DNA from 2 places in the Pseudoalteromonas sp. MB41 genome. Region 2 is predicted to be linked to the other one. Evidence: riboswitches for the same ligand, from Rfam matches in the RefSeq annotation. Region 2 holds a riboswitch; the other holds the start of a gene.
The links. A riboswitch is a leader RNA that binds a small molecule or an ion and turns the genes downstream of it on or off. The one in region 2 is predicted to bind lysine.
Positions count from the first base shown of each region.

Region 1 (11,863 bases), on a different contig from region 2:
TGCGGCACCTTTAGAAATTGTTTCAATCACTTTTTCACCATCAAGGCCAGCTTGTTTAGCAAAGTGAAGTCCTTCTGCTAAGCCCTGTACTACCCCGGCAATACAAATTTGGTTCACCATTTTGCAAAGCTGACCTGAACCTACTTCACCTAATAGTTGGCTAAAACGACTAAAAGCAGCCATGACAGGTTGCACAACACCAAAGTCAGCTTCTGCGCCACCCACCATCACAGTGAGAACACCATTCTCTGCACCAGCCTGACCACCAGACACCGGGGCATCTAAAAACGCAATACCTTGTTGCTTAGCTTTAGCACCCACTTCACGAGCGACTTCTGCTGAGGTCGTTGTATGGTCAACTAAATAGCTACCGGCTTGCATGCTAGCCAGTACACCATTTTCGCCGTACACCACTGAGCGTAAATCATCGTCGTTACCAACACACATAAACACAATGTCAGCGTCTTTTGCCGCTTCTTTTGGCGTTTCGCTGTAGTGACCTTGATATTCTGATACCCACTTTTGTGCTTTTGCTGTTGTGCGGTTATAAACAGTCACGTGATGACCTGCGTTAGCAAGATGACCCGCCATAGGGTAACCCATGACACCTAATCCGATGAAGGCGACTTTCATTGACATAAAACTGACCTATTTGAGTGATAAATTAGTAACAATTTCATTATCTCAATCGAATAACTAAAAAGCGAATGAAAAAGCGTTCATTAATTTTAAGTAAGTTAAAAACACACAGGTAAAACATGGATAGTATATATCGTTTTAATGCCCAGCTTGCGTCTGGTGAAAATTTTAGCCTTGCGTCGCTACAAGGCAAAACCACTCTTATTGTTAACATTGCCAGTAAATGTAATTTTTCGATGCAAATGGCAAGTCTCGAAAAACTTTACAACACATATAAAGACCATAATTTTACTGTGCTGGGTTTTGCCTGTAACCAATTTGGTCATAATGAGCCACTCGAAGGTGGAGAATTATTAGCGTATTACCAGCAACACTTTAATGTAAGCTTTCCTCTTTTTAATAAAGTGCTCGTTAATGGGCCTGAGGCGCATCCGTTATTTAATTATTTAAAATGCCATACACGTGGAATTGCGCAAAACCGCGCAATTAAATGGAATTTCACCAAATTTCTTATAAACTCAGAAGGTCAACTCATTGCACGGTACGCCCCGCGTACCAAACCTGAAACCCTCAAAATGGTGATAGAGAGTAATTTAAATGATAAAGCTGGCCTTATTCAGTGCGCAAAAATATGAGAAACCCTTCTTTGACAATAACTCAACTAATTACAGTGAGTCTGTTTCTCTGAGCTTCATTGAGCAATCACTGAATATAACAACCGCACCATTAAGCAAAGGTTTTGATGCTGTATGCGTGTTTGTTAACGATACCGTTGATAAACACGTCATTTCTGCTTTAGCGAACGATGGTGTTAAAGCCATTTTATTACGCTGTGCTGGCTTTAATAATGTTGACCTTGAAGCCGCCAAAGAGCATGGAATAAAAGTTTGCCGCGTACCCGCTTACAGCCCAGAAGCAGTTGCAGAGCATTGTATTGCGCTCATGTTGACACTTAATCGCAAAACACATAAAGCATTTAATCGCGTTCGCGAAGGCAACTTTGATTTAAATGGCTTACTCGGCTTTAACCTATTTAAAAAAACCATTGGCATTATTGGCTGTGGTAAAATTGGCTTAGCACTGGTAAATATTTTAAATGGTTTTGGCGCTAACGTTTTAGTGTGTGATCCTAAAGTAAAAGCAGGGCCATTTACGCTATGTGACTTAGATACCCTACTCACGCAAAGTGATGTCATTTCTTTGCACTGTCCACTAAATGAGCATACCCATCACTTAATTAATGAAGCTGCATTTGAAAAAATGAAAGAAGGTGTCATGCTAATCAACACCTCACGCGGTGCGCTACTAGACAGTAAAGCCTGTATCAATGCGCTAAAATCAAAAAAAATTGGCTATCTGGGGCTTGATGTTTACGAACAAGAATCAGAACTGTTCTTTAAAGATCACCGTGAAGAAATTATGCAGGATGACATTTTTTCTCGCTTAGTCAGTTTCCCAAACGTACTTGTTACAGGTCACCAAGGTTTTTTCACTCAAGAAGCCCTTAACGAAATAGCTTGCACCACACTGCAAAGTGCTAATGAGTTAAGCCAAGGCTTGCCACTGACTAATGAAGTTATTTAAATGCGCTTAACTCTATGCGCTTAAAATAGTTCTATGCTCTTAAAATAACTCTATGCACTTAAACAATAAGGGCGTAAGGTTTGCGCCCTACGCCTTTTAAACAAGTGACTCTCGAATTAAAGCTGATAGTTTTATTTCAACAGCGCCACATTCACGAACACTGCGGTCATCAGTAACGGACACACAAAACGAATGTACTGAGCGAACCAATAATGTGGGCCACTCGCCACTTGGTGTAATTTGTTACCACGTTTCCATAACCAACCTACAGTAATGAAATAAAACAGCCCCATCAGCGGTAATTGGTATTGTGTTAATACCATAATCACTAAGCCAAATAACCAATCAAAGTTAAGAATGATCAAAGATGAAGCAACAAACACAACTAAGGTTACAAATAACGTGGCTTGTTTACGCTCAATGCTGTGATTTTCAACTAAAAATGCGACAGGAATTTCAGTTGATGAAATAGTTGAGGTCACCGATGCAATCGACATCAACACAAAAAACAACAAGCCAACCAGTAAGCCTACTTGCCCCATAGTGCTAAAAAGCTCAGGTAATATTGCAAAAATTAATTGCCCCTCACCGACTAGCTTACCATTACTGAATACCTCAACGCCGTTGTGCTGAGCAACAAAAATGGCAGGAATAATTAATAACCCTGCTAAAAATGCCACCCCCGTATCAAGCAATGCAACCGTGCCTGTTAGTTTTGGTAAGTTGGCGTCTGGCTTTAAATATGAGCCATATACCATCATACACCCCACACCTAACGACAATGAAAAGAACGCTTGCCCCATCGCGGCAATAATTAAGTTTGCATCGAAAATTTGACTAAAATCAGGCACTAAATAAGCAGCAAAGCCATCCATTGCGCCATCAAGGGTGGCAATATAAGCAATTAAAGCCACCAGCAACACTAACAATAGTGGCATTAAGCGGCGTGACCAGGTCTCGATACCCGATTTAACCCCTTTTAAAATAATACTGGCTGTTAAGATAAGCATGAGTGGCGTAAACACAAAATTGCGCGCCATTGAATCACTGTGTAAAAAGTCACTGAGCTTAGCTAAACCAAAAAAGCTAGCGATTGGTTCAAGCGCATATGCAAGCATCCAACCTGCAACAATCGAATAAAAACTTAGCATCACAATGGCGCCAAATAGGCCTATGTAACCCGCTGCGGCACCGACTTTTGGCGAGGTATCTTGCCATGCACTTGATAACGCTTTAACAGGATTTGCTTGCGCTTGATGACCTAAATACAGTTCGGTGTACAAGGCTGGAAGCGCTAATAAGAAAATAACAATAAAATAAACAAGTAAAAATGCACCGCCGCCATGGTTTGCCGCTTGCGTTGGGAAACCCCAAATATTACCTAAACCTACTGCCGCACCAGAAGCGGCGAGAACAAAACCAATACGACTTTGGAAGCCGTCACGAACTTGTGCCATACATCTACATTTCTGTTATTATTTTTCCTCATTAAACCATAATTACAGTCAACTGCGTAAACAATTTGCGTTTGTGTGTGCCTGCAACCGTGCATTTGCTGTAAAAATAAACAAATCTAATTCTGAGTATATGCGAAAGCCGCAAACCATGAGCAGTCACTATTTTTCTAACACTTTAAAAATTGATTCAGCAGTAAGTTCAGCTGATAAACAAATCGTACTTGTGGATGCTTCACATATCGATATTAGTGCCCTGCCGGTTAGTAAATTACTCAGCCAGTTTGAGCAAAGCGTACTTGCAAAGCGCAAAGTACAAGCAGCAAAACAAGAGTACATTGCCACACGGTTAACACTTAAGTATTTATTAAAGCTCAGCGTTCCAGCATTTAAAAACACACCTCTTTGCGACATTTCAAGCCAATTTGATGACGCAGACAGCAAGCTTAAACTACACACGCCTGAGGGTGAGCCCATTTGGGCCTGTTTATCGCATTCGCGTGGTTTTATCGGCGCAGCACTCAACCCTGAGCAACATAAATTTGGTTTCGATATTGAACACTACACAAAAACACGCCCCTTTGTAAAACTTGCCAAACACTTTTATCACCAAGAAGAAGTCAACCTAATTAGCGCCTTTAACGATATAAACGAGCAAGCTGGGTGTTTTTTTAGAATTTGGACACTCAAAGAAGCGTTGGCCAAAGCAACTGCACAGCCTATCGCTAAGCTCTTGAGCCCAAATGTGTTTGAGGAAATTGAAAAACATAGCTTGACCGCATCAAGCCGAACCGTAAATGATTTTGATATTAGCGTGGTGGCACAAAAAAGCACTGACTGGCAGTGCTCTTTTATGACATTTGACGACTTACGCCGCGTTTTGGCTTTCTAATAAACGACTATGAATAGCTTGAACAACAAGGTCAGACTCACTCTGCTCAACTAAAAAGCACAGGTTATGTTTACTTGCACCATGGCAGATTAAGCGAATATTAAAATCACTCAATACCTGCATTAAGTTAGTTTCTTGCTGACGTAATTGAATTTCTGAACCAATTAATGCTACCAACGTTAAGTTATTCTCAACCGATACATGACAAAACTCAGAGAGTTTATCTAAACAGGCTTGATCAAGCTCTGGGCGTGATGCGTTAGGTGCGTTATCTAAGGTAATTGCCACACTGATTTCAGAGGTTGTTACTAAATCAACCGAGATATTAAACTCACTTAAAATAGTGAAAACACGCGCTAAGAAACCACTGGCTAAAAGCATTTCTGGGCTTTTAACCGTTAAAAGAATTTGGTTTTTACGCTGTGTGACTGCTCGAATACCAGGCTGCTCTGACTTTTCTTTTTCAATCCATGTGCCCCCTAATTGCGGTTCACGGCTTGAGCCAACAAACACGCTAATATGGCTGCGACTTGCCGGTAAAATAGTCGCGGGGTGCAATACTTTTGCCCCAAAGGTTGCCATTTCAGCGGCTTCGTCAAAGCTTAGTCGAGCAATAGGCGTGGCTTTTACACATAAACGCGGATCTGTACTGAAAATACCCACTACATCAGTCCAAATATGCACACTTTTAGCGTTAATTGCTTCTGCAAGCAATGCCGCGCTGTAGTCAGAACCACCACGGCCTAACGTGGTTGTTTGGTTATGCTCATCACTGCCAATAAAGCCTTGGGTTACCACAACTTGTTCTGCTAATAAGGGCACTAAATGTTTTTGCGCTGCCGCGGCTGTTGCAGCAATGTTTGGGGTAGCTTTTGCAAATTGACTATCTGTTTTTAAGACTTTACGCACATCAAATCGCACAGCATCTAAGCCCTGACCACGCAGTACTTGAGTAAATAAATAAGATGACAGGCGCTCACCAAAGCTCAGCAGTTCATCTTGCTCAGCGGCCGATTTAGCCCCTGCTGCTGCAAGCGTTTGAAATGCTTTTAAGGTTTCATCAAAGCCATGAGCTAAATCAGCATCCAGCGACAGCTCGGCTAAAATATTTTCTTGAATAGCAATAACACCTGTGATGTGTTCATCGCGCTGTGCTGCGCTTAAATCACCTTTACACAGTGCAACTAAATGATTGGTTACGCCCGCACTTGCACTCACTGCAACAACGCGTACTTGATTATCTGCACAGACAATTTCTGCACAACGACTCATGGCGTCAAAGTTAGCTACACTGGTGCCACCAAATTTTGCAACTACATAATCTGATTTCGAGTTGGCGGCTAATTGGGTATTCATGTCGTCTCCTTTTGTGGGTAACAATCCACATTAATTCAAGAAGAACTCGGCAAGGGGTGCTTTGATAAAAAAGAGTAGTCCACTGCCAGAAGCTCTCCACCTAGTTTGGTGACAGTTTTGAGGATTCAGCCCCATAAACCGAAAAATAACCGCGACGACCGATTACTTTCCTCGGCGAGTACTTCCCTCTTTAATGGTCATTGGCAATCGTCACCTCACATTAAATACCTAAGTATCGCACCTCTTCTGAATGTTAAGTTAACACCTGGTTAAAATAACAAAGCCTGCTATAAAAAGCAGGCTTTGAAACTTATCGTTTAGACGTCTAGCTGTCAAGTATTAAATAAAACTTCCCGCTAGGTATGAGCCATAATAACCCGTTGTATAAGCTATTAATAAATACAGCGACATTTTTAAATAACTCATAAACGTTAATGCTTTTACTTTACTCATTGCGATAATACCCGCTGCAGAGCCGATAATAAGCATTGAGCCTCCGACACCTGTCGCATAGGTAAACGATAACCATTGCTGAGGGCTCATGACAATATCGGCTTTCAGTAATGCAGCCGTTAGCGGCACGTTATCAACCGCAGCCGACAACAAGCCCATTAAGTAGTTTGCATACTCAGGCGCCATAAGCTCATATAAGTGCGTAAATTTAGACAGCATACCCACTTCTTTAAGCGCACCTACGAGTAGCAATACCCCCACGAAGAATAAGAGCGTGTCGTATTCAATTTCACGAATATAATCAATAATTTTTTTGTTAACGTCTTTCTTGCGCATTAAAAATTGCGCCACTAAAAACATTAACGACAAACCAAATAAAAAGGTTAATAGTGGTGGCACACTATAAAGCACACTGAGTGTTAGGGTTGCGATAATCGTCGAGAAAAAGATCACCGCAATGGTGATGTCGGTCTTTTCTATGCGGCGGGCAGCTTGTTTTTCGAATACGACATTCCCTGACATCCCCGTAGATAGCATAACAGCCAATAGCGCCACACTTGCAAGTGAAGGCACAATAAGCAATAACAAGTTACCGATGGTGACTTTCTCATCAAGGAAAATCATTAAGGTCGTTACATCACCCGTAATAAGTGATACCCCACCAGAGTTCACACTGAATACAATGAGGGTCGCGTATTTTATTAATTTTTTAGGATCAAGCTTTAGCGACATCACTACTGCAAGCGAAATTAATGTTGCTGTGATATTGTCGGAAATAGAAGAAAACAAAAACGCAAAACCACCAATCAAAAACATCAGCTTTCGTTCGCTGATTTGATTTGGCATAATTTTGTGAACAATATTTTGAATAAACCCTTTCGAGTTTAAATAAGCAACAAAGGTCATAGCAGCCATTAGGAATAACCACAAAGTAGCAATTTCTAAAATATTGTGATCAAGTTGATGTTGTATAGTTTCTGGGCTTTGCCCATGAATTGGAGAGATAAACAAGATAATCCAGCATAAAGTGCCAAAAAAAAGCGTCGTTTTGGCCTTGTTTACATGGATAATATCCTCTATAACGATAAGCAAAAATGCCACCGCTATCAGGGTTAGGATAAGTGGGGTTACCATGGTGTTTGAACAACCTTTATAAAAATGTAAAAATTGTAAGTCGAGTGTTTCGGCGCGGATTCTAGCAGCATCTAAGTCATAAAACTATTCTCAATTACATAAATTACTACTAAACGCTAACACCAAAATTTTGATTTACTGGAGCCGTATGATCCCAGCTAAAAAGTTATTAAATACCCTTACAGAGCATTGGGGGGTGTTAGAACTCTTATTTAAACGTTTTAAGATGGCTGATTTCAGCTTAAAAGACGTGCAAAATGCGATAAAACAAAAACAGCCAAGCTGGTCAAATGAACGCATTTATAAAGAAACAAATCGTTTATTGAATCAAGATATTATTATTCCACTGGCAAAATCTTCGCAATTAGAAATCAACCGCGCAATTGCTGACTTTGCAACCTTTTTATTGCAAGAAGAACATTTGGGTTTAGCACAAGAGATCAACGTATTAGTTGATGACTTAGCACGCTTGGGCAACCGCTTAGCAAAAGCCGGAGAAATTGAAGATTACGACGAGCTGCGTCGCTTTAGCCGAATTATGGATGATCGGGTTCGCAAAATAATGAAACTGTTTAGCCATAACGAAAACGCTATTTTAAATATTGTTGAACAAGCTAAAGCTAATAACGCAGTACAATCGCTACAAAAACGCTATCAAGCTGTTATAGAAGCATTTGACGAATACATAGAGCCAATGCTTGAAATGGTTGATATACGCGGCGATTTCCATGCTTGTTTTAACACCATTGAAACGCAAATAAGCCTTCAGATTGAACAAATTGATCGGCTCGGAAAGTCATACCAAGACAAACGCATGCTTGAGCAACTTCGAACGCGTATTTTAGAAATGCATTTAGTGGGTCGCGAAAGCCTGCGTAAAAGTGCTGATATGCTAATGCCACTGCGTGAAGAGCTGCGCCGTAATAACTTGATCACCCGCCAAGCAGCGAAAGTACTTGGGCTTGTGCGTAAAAATGGCGTTGATAACATGCTGAGCGCCGTGCAACCTAATTTTGTTTCTGATTCACAACGCTTTTCACTTGGTCAACAACGCCATATTATCGCCTATATGGCAGGTTTAGTTGACTTTGAGCACGATGAATACGAGCTACCAGAGCATCAAGATGTGCCGGCGTACCAAAGCCCTAATATCCCCGATTACAACGATGTAAAATCACAGTTTAAAAAGCGCTTCAAAAAGGCCACCAAAAAGTCACAACCGCTGCTTAGTTTCTTAGATGAAAGCTACCCCGACCTTGACGCTGACGAAATGCTGTTTTTATATCAAAAACTCATTAGCGATGGCGACCTTGAAATCAGCCAAAGCCAAGAAAAAGTAAAAATAAAGATTGCCCAGCAGCACTTTTCACTCTACCCGTTTAATTCATCGCCTGCTGATGACAAACAAGCAACAGAGCAATAACTATGACAGATATTAATTTAGATGATTTAACACATCTACAAGCGATTAATAAAAAGCTCACCTCAGGCTATCACATTAGCGAGCAAGACACCTTAATGTGGCAAGAGCTTGATCAACACATTGATGCTTATCGCGCCCTATTCAATGCACTCGGTCATGATTTACAACACGATAGCCGTGGCTATTACTACTTTGGCAGCGATGAAAGCACACCTAATATGGGCAAGATCTCGCGCGCTATTGCACTGACTATTTACATTTTGATTGAACACTATGCCAACACAGGTAAAGACCCGATGCGCGCTTTGTTCGACGAAGTTAATGACTTAGAGCTCATGCAAACCCTTGTGCAAATTAATAAACATTTGTTTGATCAACTTGAAATTTTCTCTGGCTCAGATTTACGTAAAGATGTGTATCTACGTATGGTGCGCTTAGGACTTGCCCGCGAAGTTGAAAACGGCTTTATGCTACAAGCCCCTATTTATCGTTATATCGATGCATTAATGGAAGTAAACGAAGAAACCTACCTAGGAGATGACGAATAATGCAAAGCCAAAGCCTATACGGACTCAGTAAGCTTGCGCTATTAAATACCGCTGGCTATGCAAAATGCGTGATCCCGCTTGATAAAAGTAGCTCGATTTGTGCCCCTAACAATACCGGTAAAAGCTCTGTTATTAATGCCCTGCAGTTTCCGCTAATTAATGATTTACGCCTTACCGAGTGGGATGGTCACGATTTAGATGAAACCCGAAAGTTTTATTTTTCATCCGACCAATCATATATATTACTTGAAGCCGACTTACCAAACGGCCCAGTAGTCATTGGGGTTGCTGGTTTGGGTAAAATTGCAGGATTCGCACATCAGTTTTTTTGCTATCAGGGCAAACTACACCTTGACCATTACACCCAAGGCAAAACTATTGTTAAGTTCACTAAGCTGTTTAATCATTTAAAAGAGCAAGGATTCAATCCTATTGAACTTAAAGCACAAGAGCTCAACGCCCTTTTAACTGGTGGTGCGACGCCGTTTGATGGCGATATCAATTTAAAAATGATCCCGCTGAATAACGTACAAGACTCGGCAATTTACAAAGAAATCTTCCGCCGTATTCTTAACTTGCACAAGCTCGGTGCCAGTGATGTTAAACGCTTTATGCTGCGTGTGTTTGAGCGCCATATGTCAAACTCTCGGGTAGACTTTTATGAAGTATGGCGTCGCTCATTCGACAAAGTAAACCGTGCCAAACGCGAGTTAAAAGCCCTTGAATCAATGCAAGAGCCTATTGCAGCCCTTGAATCTATGCTTGAAAATCAAACCGTATTAAAAGGTAAACTGGCTGCGTACGCACCTAAGATTGACCAAGCTTTAATTGACTTTGAAAGCTATCAACAAGAGCAGCTAACAGAGCTCAATCTTGCCCTTGAAGATATCGAGCACGAAAAACACGAATTTGAACAAAAGCAACAGTTATACATTCAACAGTCTCGCGATATTGAACGCAAACAAACGCAAATTGAGCAATGGTTTTTAGACTACCGAGCATTAAAATCTGAGTTTGAACTGGTTAATAAAGCCACTTTAAAAGTAAGCCTTACCCAGCTTAAGCAGGACTATGAGTCGCTGTCGCATTCATTAAACAGCGCACAAGGGCAAAGCTTACACACGCTTGATTACCGCATCAGCGAAACACAAAAGCAAATTAAAAGCTTAAAGCTGCAGCTGAAAAACTTAGAGTTCAACCTCTTTACTCGTATGCGTGAAGACTTGTCTTTAAAAGAGGTTGAAGAAATTTCGCGTATTCTCAATCCCGATATTCTCTCGTTTGCGACCACCAGCAATGGGGATGTCGAGATTACTGACGAAGATGCCTTTGGGGAATTTTTAGAGCAATTATCAGCCAACGTAAAAGGCGGTATTCTTACCCTACCGGGTGCAACGATTAAGCTCAAAAAGCTTAGCCCAGTGCAAATGCAAACTGGCGAAAACAAAGAGCAATTAACCGCACAATTAGCCGCACTTGAAAACTCATTAAAAGAGTTTAAACAGCAGCGCGAAGTTGCTGCCAATGTCGCCCAAAAGCAAAAAGAGAAAGACGCGCTTTATGATGAGCTAATGGCCTCTGAAGAGGCGTTAAAACGCTTTGAACAATTTGAAATCATGCAGCAATCTGTTGATGCGCAAACCCTGCTTAAAGAGCAGCTAAATGCTGAACGCGAACAAGTGGACGACTACCTGCAAGATATCCAAAAAAACAGTGGGTCAATTAGTGATCGTCGTTCAATTATCAAATCGAAAAAAGATCTACTCGCCCGCCAAGCTGACCGCTTACGTCAAGTTAAGTCGGAGCGAATTGACCATACTCTCGATTTTTACTCAGGCAAAGTAACGCCGTACATGATCGAAATCAGCATTGATTTTGATAACTTAAGTGATCTCATTCATCATTTTAATAAAGATTGCCAAGAGCTGAGAAACTTTGATATCAACGTGCGCAATACCTACATGCATATTTACAATGCAGGAATTACAAAGTTCGATAACGAAAACGATGAGTTCACTAAGTACGAAAAACTAATAAGCGCGTTTAACAATATTGATAACGAACGCGATGCGGTTGAGCGCCAAGGCCGAGTTGCCCTTACCGAAGTAGCCGCCACCATTAAAGGCCTTCGTGAAGACCTAGATCGCCTTCGCCGCGAAATGAATAGCTTTAACAAAGGCATTAGTCAGCATCGTATTTCAAACTTACAAGCCTTTAAGATCAATGTGATCCCGCGAAAAATGTTGGTTGATAGTATCGACACCATTATCAGTACCTCAAACCAGTTTGAGCAAGGTGATACTCTCGATTTATTAAGCCAAGAGCCGTACAGTGAGTCGGCAGTAAACGAAGCAAAAGATCATTTAATTAAGCTCGCTTC
Region 1 covers NZ_JAJJZF010000001.1:107,279-119,141, forward strand. The annotation lists gene LPA49_RS00490 (NAD(P)-dependent oxidoreductase) at 1-639, opposite strand, end outside; gene LPA49_RS00495 (glutathione peroxidase) at 759-1,274, shown strand; gene LPA49_RS00500 (2-hydroxyacid dehydrogenase) at 1,240-2,223, shown strand; gene LPA49_RS00505 (sodium-dependent transporter) at 2,355-3,680, opposite strand; gene LPA49_RS00510 (4'-phosphopantetheinyl transferase superfamily protein) at 3,829-4,569, shown strand; gene lysC (lysine-sensitive aspartokinase 3) at 4,546-5,925, opposite strand; lysine riboswitch at 6,007-6,179, opposite strand; gene nhaD (sodium:proton antiporter NhaD) at 6,265-7,512, opposite strand; gene LPA49_RS00525 (hypothetical protein) at 7,661-8,935, shown strand; gene LPA49_RS00530 (hypothetical protein) at 8,938-9,483, shown strand; gene LPA49_RS00535 (ATPase) at 9,483-11,863, shown strand, end outside.
Region 1: another riboswitch for lysine. It lies ahead of lysC (lysine-sensitive aspartokinase 3); the one in region 2 lies ahead of dapA (4-hydroxy-tetrahydrodipicolinate synthase).

Region 2 (11,863 bases):
AGCGCTCCATACGTAAAATATGGGCTATCGGCTCACCTGCTTTGATATGACCGCCTAACGGTGCTAAGTACTCGACCATACCGCCCATCGGGGCGTAGTAAGCAATGTAGTCATCGAGCATACAACCGTAACGAGTCATCGCTTTAGGCTGATACGCTGCATCAACAAATACACCTTTATGAGTCAAGTAGCTTAAAATACTGTGTGCATCTTCAAGGGCGGCACTCAAATCAATTTTTTCTTGGCTGCCAAGCTCAACAGTAAAAGCCTCGACCTGTACTGAAAGTTCGCGTCCGTATTTAGTAAGCTCTTCAGATAAAGACCACCACGGGCAAAAGCTTGCTTCATCCATCGCACCCCCAAAGTCATTAGGTATGAGCAATACATGTTCAATATTGAAGTATTGTGCGCTGTTTTTGGCATACTCTGGACAATATAGGTGCTGGCTTGAGATTGGGCCTGTGTGAAGGTCTAATACGATGTCGGCTTGATGTGCCAACTTTTGTAAGTTTAGCGCGATACGTTTACCCGTTGTTAAGCTGTAATCTGGGCCGTTTAGTTGTGCATTGATATCTGCGACTAACGCGTCTTTAAGAGCACTTCTGATCGTGTCTTCATTGCTTGATGCATGCTGCTCTGCAATCTGGGCAGGTAACGCGTTGTTAAAGCGATACATACGGTTCCAGTTGGTCCCTGTGATGGGATCAAAACGACCTAATGTAAATTCCCCCGACTTTTGGTTACAGCCAATCGGGTTTGCATAAGGGACAAGTGTGATATCACCGCGCAGTTTAAGCGTTTTTAATTGTTCAAGTAGCTGGTAAATAACGGCATTACCTTGTACTTCTGCACCATGCATGTTGGCCTGAATGTAAACGCTTGGGCCACTTCCATCGCCTTTTAAGCGATAGACTGGGATGGTCAATGGTAAGCCATTCGCAATTTCGCCGACGACAATGTTTTCTTGGCTAATTAAATCTTTACTCATGGTGATTACCTTAAATAATAGCTGGCATCTTCAGCGCTGCGGATACATTCAATGTTGCCTTGCTCAATGACGTATTCGGCAGCAAGTTCATGGCATAAAAAGTACGGCATACTCTCTGTGAAACCATAAGCACCACATTGACTGAATATGAGCCAGTCATGTTCATCTACGTCATTCGCTAATGTATGTTCACCTAAACAATCAAGCGCGGTACAAAGTGGGCCATAGAGTGTCATTGTTGTCAGTGAAGCCTGTGATTCACGCAATACTGTAACTGGGAAGTCTTGGTTTGTTACCGCAGGACGAAGCAGGTGATTAATCCCGCCTGATAAAATCACTTGCTGTTGGCCATAGTTTTCTTTTCGCTCAACCACAGGTGTTGCGTAATGACCACATTCACCTACGGCATAACGACCTAACTCCATCCAAAGTTCTGCTACACCGGCTTGAGCTTTAATGCTGGCAAGGGTCTCGATAAGTGCTGACCAGTCTAATCGGCTGGCATCTTGAGTATAAGGGATGCCTAAGCCGCCCCCTAAATCGAGTATGTTAAGTTCAATGCGTAATGCACGTGCTAGTTGCTGTAATGGCTGGATCATAGCGCGCCAAAGCGCTGCCAGTTTGTCAGTGCTGAGCATGTTGCCCCACTGAAAAATATGCAAACCATCAACCTTAAGTGCTGGGTAGTCATTGACATTAAGCGCGTGCCACTCTTCACAACCAAGGCCAAAAGGAGTGAGGCTATCGCCACCAAGCGGGTTCTTTTCGCTGTCTGGCCAGCGAAGTTGTACACGCAATAATACTTGCAGTTGGCAGTTAGCTTTTGTGGCTTGCTCGTTTAGCCAACGGACTTGGTTAATGCTCTCGGCGACGAAAATACGCACACCTCGCGCAATAAAATGACTAATTTGTGCAGGGCTCTTTGCTGGCCCTGTGTTGAGCACGCGCTCGCTATTGATGCCTTGAGCAAGTACTTGCTCAAGTTCACCTTTACTCGCCACATCAAAATTAAACCCCGCACTGTCTAAACACTGAATAATGCGAGACAGGGGATTAGCCTTAACGGCATACCACAGTTTCACATCGGTTTGGGCTGTGAGTTGTTTTAAATGTGTCGTTAATTTATCAAGGTCATAGATAAAAAATGGTGTATCAAGGTGCGCTGAAACTTGTTCAACTGCTTGCTTGATGGGCGTGCTCAAAAAGCTCATTAACGTAAAACCTCTTCTAATAACAATGACGCGTCACTTTGTTCGTCACGGTATTTTACGATGAGCGCACATGACATGCTGAGGCCTTGCTCGCGAGCCCATGCATTGGAAGCAGGGCGAGAACCTGGGATCACAATAGCGTACTCAGGGATTGGTTCGCCTTTTTCTAATTGACGCTCGTTCACGCAATCATAGACTGGAATGGTCGCAGACAAGCGGACTCCCGGTGCAAGCACTGCGCCTTTTTTAACGACAACGCCCTCTACAATCACACAACCTGCGCCGATAAATGCATCATCTTCAATAACCACAGGACTGGCACCAATTGGTTCAAGTACGCCACCTAACTGAACCGCTGCGCTCAGGTGAACATTTTTACCCACTTGTGCACATGACCCTACTAAAGCGTGGCTATCGACCATAGTCCCTTCATCAATAAATGCTCCGATGTTTACATACGCGGGTGGCATAATGATCGTGCCTTTAGCAACGTGCGCACCTCGGCGAACACTGCTACCGCCAGGGACCATACGTACACCTGCATCTGCGGCAAAGCCTTGAGGGGCTAAATTGTGCTTATCAACAAATCCACCAGGAAACTCCGTGTTTGTGCCATTTTTAAAGGCCTCTAAAATGCCTTGTTTTACTTCAATATTGGCATGCCAGTTGCCATTCTCGTCTTGTGTTGCGGCACGTACTGTGCCCGATTCTAAGTTATTTAATAATGCTAACCAGCTCATGATAAAACCTGTTTTTAGTTCCAAGATAAAATTGTGTTGTTTGCGTGGGTGATGCTGTCTGTATGCTCAAGCTCTAAATGAGTCAGCGGTGGACGTAATTGCGGGGTGTTTATTCTACCTTGCAGGTGCATCAGTACTTTTACGGGAATTGGGTTTGCGACAGCAAATAAGCTTTGAATTGCGCTAGACCAATCGGTGAATAAATTGGGATGTTGACCGCTTAAACTTCGTTTAACAAACTCATGAGTTTGACTTGGCCATGCATTCGCCGCCACTGACACTAAGCCTTTAGCACCCGCTTGCGCAAAATATGGCATCAGTGCATCGTCACCACTAAAAATGGCGAGCTTAGGTGAGGCCGTTCTAAAGCCTTCAAATTTGCCGATGTCACCACTGGCTTCTTTAAGTGCCCACAGGTTTTTATGATCGGCGAGGTTTTTAATGACGGTAGGTGAAATCTCAACAGCACTGCGTCCAGGTACGTTGTATAGCATACATGGGTGTTTACTCGCATTTAGTAAGCTTTCAAACCAATGAGTTTGGCCAATAACGCCAGGCTTTGCATACAGTGGCGAACCTAACAAGTAGCCATGAATAGGCAGTTGATTGCAGTACTCGACCCACGCAACTTGCTGCTTAAGGTTCATACCACCAACGGCAACCATAAGCGGTACGCTAGGGGTTAGCTGGCATACGTGCTCAACAATGGCTTGTTGTTCTTTGAGTGAAAGAGCAAGCCCTTCACCGGTACTGCCCAGCAATAAAATACCATTGTTGGCAGCTTGTTGTTCAGCCACAAGCTGTTCAAGGGCGATGTAGTCTACCTCGCCAGATTCAGAAAATGGCGTGATTAGCGCTGTCCATAATGGATAGTCGTTTAAATCAAAATTGTTGATCATCTCTCACGAACTTATAAGGTATTCGAAGAGTCAGTGCGGAAACAATTGAATGGAGCCGCATGTCGTCATTCGAACAAGGTATAATTCGAAGAGCGAATGGGCTTAAAATAATAAAGACGCGACGGCCTTATTATACTAAGACCAGAAGCTCTCCACCAAACTTATCAATAGCATTGCTATTGTTGGTGACAGTCGCTGGGATTCAGCCCAGTCGCCCGAAATAAGCACCTCACAAACGGTGTTACTTCTCGGCGTTAATTTCCCCTCACGTATGATCAACAGAGTCTGTGCTCTTCCCATACGCTACCTGAATAACGCACCTCTTCCAGCCCTTTATGCTCGCTTTAACGTTAAAGCCAACATAATGAAATAGGGTATTGGCGCTGATTAAAGCATTTTAGCCTTCTAGGTGTCAAGGCGGTGGATTTGTTTTTATTGACCAATTAAGCAATCGGGTTACGTATAACTTCGTTTTTACGTACACTTAGAACGAAGCAGACGAATTGGAAGAATGATGGAAAAGTTTACCGACATTTATCAACGAGCCGTTAAAAGAAAAGGCAGTGAAGAAATGCTGCATGCACTGTTATCAAACCCGCTCGATGATGCTGATATTGCTAACATAGCGGATGATTTATGGTTGGAGGAGTTCACTCGTAAGGTATTTCAAAGTGGATTCTATTGGTCTGTAATCAATAATAAATGGGCGGGGTTTCGTGAAGTATTTTGGGACTTTAGCGTCGAAAAACTATTGATGATGCCACCTGATATGCTCGAACAAAAAGCGATGGATGAGCGAATTATTCGCAATTTCAAAAAAGTGCAAACAATCCCTGAAAATGCTTACATGATCCATGAAGTCGCTGAAAAAAATGCAAGCTTTAGCCAATTTATTGCACAGTGGCCCAGCGACAACATTATTGGTTTATGGGCTTACTTGAAGAAGCATGGCGCACGCTTGGGCGGGAACACCGGCCCTTATGCGTTGCGCGCGATGGGAAAAGATACCTTTTTGCTCTCGCGAGATGTGGAAAGTTATCTACGTGCTCATCAGCTCATTGATGGGGGATTGCAGACCAAAAAATCACAGCAAGCGGCGCAGAACTTTTTCAATGAACTACAGCAGCAAAGTGGTTATAGCCTGCAAGCACTGAGTCAATTAGTTGCTTATGGAGTGGGTGATAACCGAGTAGGCATTGCAACACCCTAAGGAATAATATGAAACTGCACACCCGATATACAGACATTAGTGATCTGTTAGCAATTGAAGACACCCCAACAGCGGTTTCTGACCCGAACTTATTGTTATTTAATGCTAATTTAGCTCGCGAGTTTGACATTAGCACTGACCCTGAGTTTTTAGCAAAACGTTTAAGTGGCTCAGAGGTAGATAACGCTGTAAAGCCTGTGGCGCTTGGCTATTCGGGTCATCAATTCGGTCATTTTTCGCCGCGTTTGGGGGATGGTCGTGCGCACTTGCTTGGTGCCATTGAAGATAAACATGGCGCATTATGGGATTTGCAATTAAAAGGTGCAGGTGCAACGGTTTTTTCGCGTGGGGGAGATGGTCGTTGTGCACTAGGTCCTGCCATACGTGAATATATCATGAGTGAAGCCTTGGCGGCCTTAGGTATTGCAACTACCCGTTGCCTTGCTGTTGTAACGACTGGAGAAACTGTTTACCGACAACCCCCACGACCCGGTGCCGTTGTAACGCGTGTGGCGAATAGCCATATCCGTGTTGGTTCATTTCAATATTTAGCAACTCAAGGTGATATTGAAGGACTTGAGAAGTTAGTTGAATACGCAATTAGTTGTCATTTTCCTGATATCAAAAGTGAAGGTGAGCAGCGTATTACAGACTTTTTAGCGGCGGTAATCGATAAGCAGATTGAGCTTGTTGTGAGCTGGATGCGAATTGGGTTTATTCATGGTGTAATGAACACAGATAACACATTAATTAGTGGTGAAACCATTGATTATGGCCCGTGTGCAATGATGAATCAGTTTGATTTAGAAACAGTTTTTAGCTCTATTGACCACCAAGGACGTTATGCTTTTGGTAATCAACCAACTATTGCAAATTGGAATTGCGCGCGTCTTGCAGAAAGCTTATTACCGCTTTTTAAAGATGAGGAACGTGCGCTCAGCGAATTATCAGCGGTTATAAATGGCTTCGCTGCTAAGTTTAACACGGCATTTGATACCATGTGGCGACTAAAGTTAGGTTTAGATGGCGAGCAAGCAGGCGATCAAGCATTAGTTTCAGAGTTACTCACTTTGATGAAACAACATAAACTTGATTACACGAACACATTTAATGCGCTGACAGAGTCATTACGCACAGATTTTTCGCTCCCGGGTAGTTTAAAAGAATGGCTTTGTAAATGGCAGTTAAGAACTTCGGGTGAAAGTTACGGGGTGATGCGCGCTGTTAATCCTGCAGTCATTCCACGTAATCATAATATTGAAATGATCTTGACTGAATATGAGCAAACGGGCACGAGTTCATCGATAGGTGAGTTGTTGAAAGTCTTAGAAAACCCGTATAGCTATGAAGAGCGATTAGCAGCTTGGTACCAGCCCCCTCATGATGGGGATAGTCATTACCAGACTTTTTGTGGTACTTAAGGGCGATGTTGAACAATATATTGCAGCTGTAAATGCTCATTTTTTAAAATCTAAGTGTTCGCCGATTGAGCAAGGTAGCTGCCAGTGATATGATTTATATCAATAAAATAGCACTAAAGTTTTGCTTTTTAACGAATATTTACAAATAAAGTTGCTTTCAACTTGTTGATTTAAAAATAACCAATATAATAGTGTAATTGGGAATGGACTTTAATCGGTTTTGAGGTCAGTAAATTAGGCGGAAAAAGCAGCTTTTGTCTGATTTTAACAAAGCGATCTAAAGGCATTGTTATGCAAAGTTATTTAGATAACCTATTATTATGGGTAATTGACTGAAATTACTCGGCAAGATATTTGTTCTGTACCGAGTGTGTTAAGTTTTGATTAACTATTAGTCGACTACTCTGTTTAAACTGATTGAGCTGGGATGACTTAGCTACAATTTTAATTGTGAAAATGGGAAGGAAACAATGAAATTAAAATCACTTACTATTGCTTTAGCATTAGCTGCAACTAGTGCATCAAGCTTCGCAGCCGAAAAACAAGGTTTTTATATCGGTGCATTTGGCGACTACTATGATGCGTCTTGGGAAAATGTTCGCGATTTCGCGCCAGGTGGCCTAGATGTTGATGACTCTACAGGTTGGGGTTTAGAGCTAGGTTATCGCTTCAGCGATTACTGGAGCGCTCGTCTTGAGTATGCTGATATGGATTTTGATTACAGCGTAGCTCTGAACGACGGCACGACTATGAGCGGTTCAGAAAGCGGTAAGCGTTACGGTATCGATGGTTTATATCACTTCGGTGGTGGCCCATTCTACGGTATCTTCGGTTTGAAAAACCTTGATGCAGTTGACGAAGACCTAATGTTCGCTAACCTAGGTGCTGGTTACCAACATTACTTCACTGACAATTTCGCATTTAACGCTGAAACGTCTCTATACCAAGGTCTTGACCGTGGTTATACAGATGTAGGCGCTAAATTAGGCTTAAGCTATATTTTTGGTGCTCAAGAATCTTCAGCTGAGCCAGTTGAGCCAGCTCCAACAGTTGTTCCTGTTGCTGTTGAGCCTGTAGACAGCGATGGTGATAACATCCCTGATGCTGACGACCAATGTGCTAACACACCGATGACTGATGCAGTTGACGGCACGGGTTGTACATTATATGAAGACCGTGAAGTAACGAAGAGCTTACTAATCACGTTCCCTAACAACACATCTAAAGTGTCTCAACAGTACTTAGATGACATCGCTAAAGCTGCTGCTTTCTTAAAAGAGCACCCAGGCACTAAAGTACTACTTGAAGGTCACACTTCATCTGTAGGTAAAGCTGACTACAACAAGTGGTTATCTAAGAAACGTGCTGATGCCGTTGCTAAGAAACTTATTGAAGATGGTATCGATGCAGAGCGTCTAACGACTGTTGGTTTAGGTGAAGAGCGCCTTAAAAACCCAGCTAATACAGCTGAAGCACATGCTGAAAACCGTCGTGTAGAAGCACACGTAAGCGTTATTGAGCGTGTAAAAGTAGAGCGTTAATAATTAACCTTTGCGACTAATTTTAAAAACCCAGTCAAGTGCTGGGTTTTTTTTATGGTTAAAATAGTGTGCTCATAAGGATAAGTCGTTAAGCCAATCTGCAAAAATACCTACCCCAGTTCACAATAACGCTTAACTATTGTGAGGTGCTAAATTTGTCGCTAGCTGCGTTAAAAATGTCTGATTTACGACTGCATTGATTGAGCTGGTAGAGCGATGCAAAAGCAATTGCTAAAAGCAGCTAAAAGACAAAATTTTGTCTTGTTATTATCGAGATTTTCTTGCCTTTAAATAATGCGCTTAATAAAGCGAATAGGGTTAAACGCACTGTTAATGACCGCTAAAGCAGATAGGAATGATTCTTAGTTAATAAATATTCATTTGAATAGCTTTTTTTTCTACCACTATTCATGTTATTTATAGTGAATATAAAGTGCCTAACCGCAGCATGGATTTTCATCTATACTTAAAAGCTTTATAATTAACCGTCAGAATACTATAAGTACTGGGTAATGATTGTATTTAGTTTAATACTACCGAGTACTCTCACGTCACCAAGAGGGCAATATTGTGCTACAAGAATATCGTAAACACGTAGAAGAACGTGCCGCGTTAGGTATCGTACCAGCGCCACTAGATGCTCAGCAAACGGCTGATCTTATTGAACTAATTAAAAACCCACCTGCAGGTGAAGAAGAGTTTATCGTTGATCTTCTTGTTAATCGTGTACCACCAGGCGTAGACGATGCTGCATACATCAAAGCTGGCTTTTTAGCGGCAGTAGCAAAAGGTGAAACAAGCTCACCATTAGTATCAAAAGAAAAAGCGGCAGAGCTATTAGGTACTATGTTAGGTGGTTACAACATCGCACCTATGATTGAACTTTTAGACGACGAAGCGTTAGCGCCAATTATCGTTAAAGGTTTATCAAACACATTATTAATGTTCGATGCTTTCTACGACGTAGAAGAAAAAGCGAAGGCTGGTAACGAATTCGCGAAACAAGTTATCGAGTCTTGGGCAAATGCAGAATGGTTTGTAAATAAACCAGCCGTTGCTGAAAAAATTTCTGTTACTGTTTTCAAAGTAACGGGTGAGACAAACACTGATGATCTTTCACCTGCACCTGATGCATGGTCTCGTCCAGATATCCCACTGCACGCTTTAGCTATGCTTAAAAACGAGCGTGACGGTATCAACCCAGACAAGCCTGGTGAAGTTGGTCCAATTTCACAACTAGAAGAGCTTAAAACGAAAGGGTTACCGCTCGCGTATGTTGGTGATGTAGTTGGTACGGGTTCATCGCGTAAATCTGCAACTAACTCAGTGCTTTGGTTCATGGGTGATGATATCCCTCACGTACCTAACAAGCGTGTTGGTGGTGTATGTCTAGGCGGTAAAATCGCGCCTATTTTCTTCAACACGATGGAAGATTCTGGTGCATTACCAATCGAATTACCTGTTGATGAACTAAACATGGGTGACCAAATCGATATCTTCCCTTACGAAGGTGTGGTTAAGCGTCACGGCACTGATGAAGTTATCTCAACGTTCTCTTTAAAATCAGACGTAATTCTTGACGAAGTGCGTGCTGGTGGCCGTATTCCACTTATTATCGGTCGTGGTCTAACAGACAAAGCGCGTGCATCTCTAGGCCTGGAAGCAGAAGATATCTTCCGCAAACCTGCTCTTGTTACTGACTCTGGCAAAGGCTTTACGCTTGCACAGAAAATGGTTGGTAAAGCATGTAACATGCCTGGCGTACGTCCTGGTCAATACTGTGAGCCGAAAATGACTACCGTTGGTTCGCAAGATACAACAGGTCCTATGACACGTGACGAACTTAAAGATTTAGCATGTTTAGGTTTCTCTGCAGACTTAACAATGCAGTCTTTCTGTCATACATCAGCATATCCTAAGCCAATCGATGTAAACACTCATCATACGCTTCCTGATTTCATCATGAACCGTGGCGGTGTATCACTTCGTCCAGGCGACGGTGTAATCCACTCATGGTTAAACCGTATGTTATTACCAGACACCGTAGGTACGGGTGGTGACTCGCATACGCGTTTCCCTCTAGGTATTTCATTCCCAGCAGGCTCGGGTGCGGTAGCATTCGCAGCTGCAACAGGTGTAATGCCACTTGATATGCCTGAGTCAATCTTAGTACGTTTCAAAGGTGAAATGCAGCCAGGTATCACGTTACGTGACCTAGTACATGCTATCCCTTACTACGGTATTAAAGAAGGTCTTCTAACTGTTGAGAAGAAAGGTAAAATCAACGAATTCTCTGGTCGTGTACTAGAAATCGAAGGTGTTGAGCACTTAACAGTTGAGCAAGCATTTGAGCTTTCTGATGCGTCAGCTGAGCGTTCAGCGGCAGGTTGTACCGTTAAACTTTCTAAAGAATCTATCGCTGAATACCTTGAGTCAAACATTGTCATGCTTAAGTGGATGATCTCTGAAGGTTACGGTGATGTTCGTACTATCGAACGTCGTATTAATGCAATGCAAGAGTGGTTAGCGAACCCAGAGCTTATGGAAGCGGATGCCGATGCAGAGTACAAACACGTACTTGAAATCGACCTAGCTGAAATCAAAGAACCTATTCTTTGTGCGCCAAATGACCCAGATGACGCACGTTTACTATCTGACGTTACAGGCGAGAAAATCGACGAAGTATTCATCGGTTCTTGTATGACTAACATTGGTCACTTCCGTGCTGCGGGTAAACTTCTTGATGGCTTCAGCGGTCGTATTCCAACTCAGTTATGGGTTGCTCCTCCAACGAAGATGGATAAAGATCAGCTTACTGACGAAGGTTACTACGGTATCTTTGGTCGTGTAGGTGCGCGTATTGAAACTCCAGGGTGTTCATTATGTATGGGTAACCAAGCACGCGTTGCTGATAAGGCGACAGTTGTGTCTACGTCTACTCGTAACTTCCCTAACCGTCTTGGTACTGGCGCAAACGTATTCTTAGCATCAGCAGAGCTTGCAGCGGTTGCTGCAATTCTAGGTAAGCTGCCTACACCGGCTGAATATCAAGAGTACGCAGATAAGATCAACGCAACAGCAGCTGATACTTATCGCTACCTGAACTTCCACCGTATGCCTCAATACACTAAAAAGGCAGATCAAGTAATTGTTCAGCAAGCTGTGTAATAAGTAACTAATTGAGTTTTACTGTAAAAGGCCCGCATTATATATGCGGGCTTTTTTATTAACTTTTTGTTCAGTTTTATTTGAAATACTAATACGTTTGTCTACACTGATTAATGTAAAGAGTTAATTAGTGTAACTTAATGTTTAAAAGTGTAACCAAGGAAGGGCTGCATCTATTTCTTGGCGACGCAGACTCTGTATTTCAAGGAACTGAATAATGAAAGCACTCCTTTTTCTACTCCCATTTAGTAGTTCTGTATTGGCAGTTAACCCCTCTTTTAGTGAAGTTAGAGTAGGTTTCGAAACAATTAGCTACAGCGAAACTTTAAATGATGTTGCAGGCTTTGGGAAACTTAATCAATCTATTGATGTAACAAACCCTGCCGTACGGCAAATTTCATACACAGGTATCGATGATAACTGGGGCTTTTATATTGAAAGTGCTGCAACAATATCCACAGAAATTGAAACTGAGACGTGGTACATGGATGACTTTGGTGCTATTCAAGAAAATGCATTTAAAACGAAAGCGAATGAAATTGGTTTTAAGGGGGCGTATAATTTTTCTCAAACAGTGCAATTTACACTAGGGACAAAGTTTTTTACTTCTAGTTTCACGCGTTCGAATTTTGCATTTGTACAACCCGGTGCAACAGCATTCGACGAAGCATTAATCGCATTATCA
Region 2 covers NZ_JAJJZF010000006.1:49,255-61,117, reverse strand. The annotation lists gene LPA49_RS08625 (succinylglutamate desuccinylase/aspartoacylase family protein) at 1-988, opposite strand, end outside; gene LPA49_RS08620 (PLP-dependent decarboxylase) at 994-2,199, opposite strand; gene LPA49_RS08615 (2,3,4,5-tetrahydropyridine-2,6-dicarboxylate N-succinyltransferase) at 2,199-2,939, opposite strand; gene dapA (4-hydroxy-tetrahydrodipicolinate synthase) at 2,954-3,838, opposite strand; lysine riboswitch at 3,976-4,171, opposite strand; gene LPA49_RS08605 (DNA-3-methyladenine glycosylase I) at 4,353-5,048, shown strand; gene LPA49_RS08600 (YdiU family protein) at 5,057-6,469, shown strand; gene LPA49_RS08595 (OmpA family protein) at 6,940-8,010, shown strand; gene acnB (bifunctional aconitate hydratase 2/2-methylisocitrate dehydratase) at 8,581-11,178, shown strand; gene LPA49_RS08585 (hypothetical protein) at 11,396-11,863, shown strand, end outside.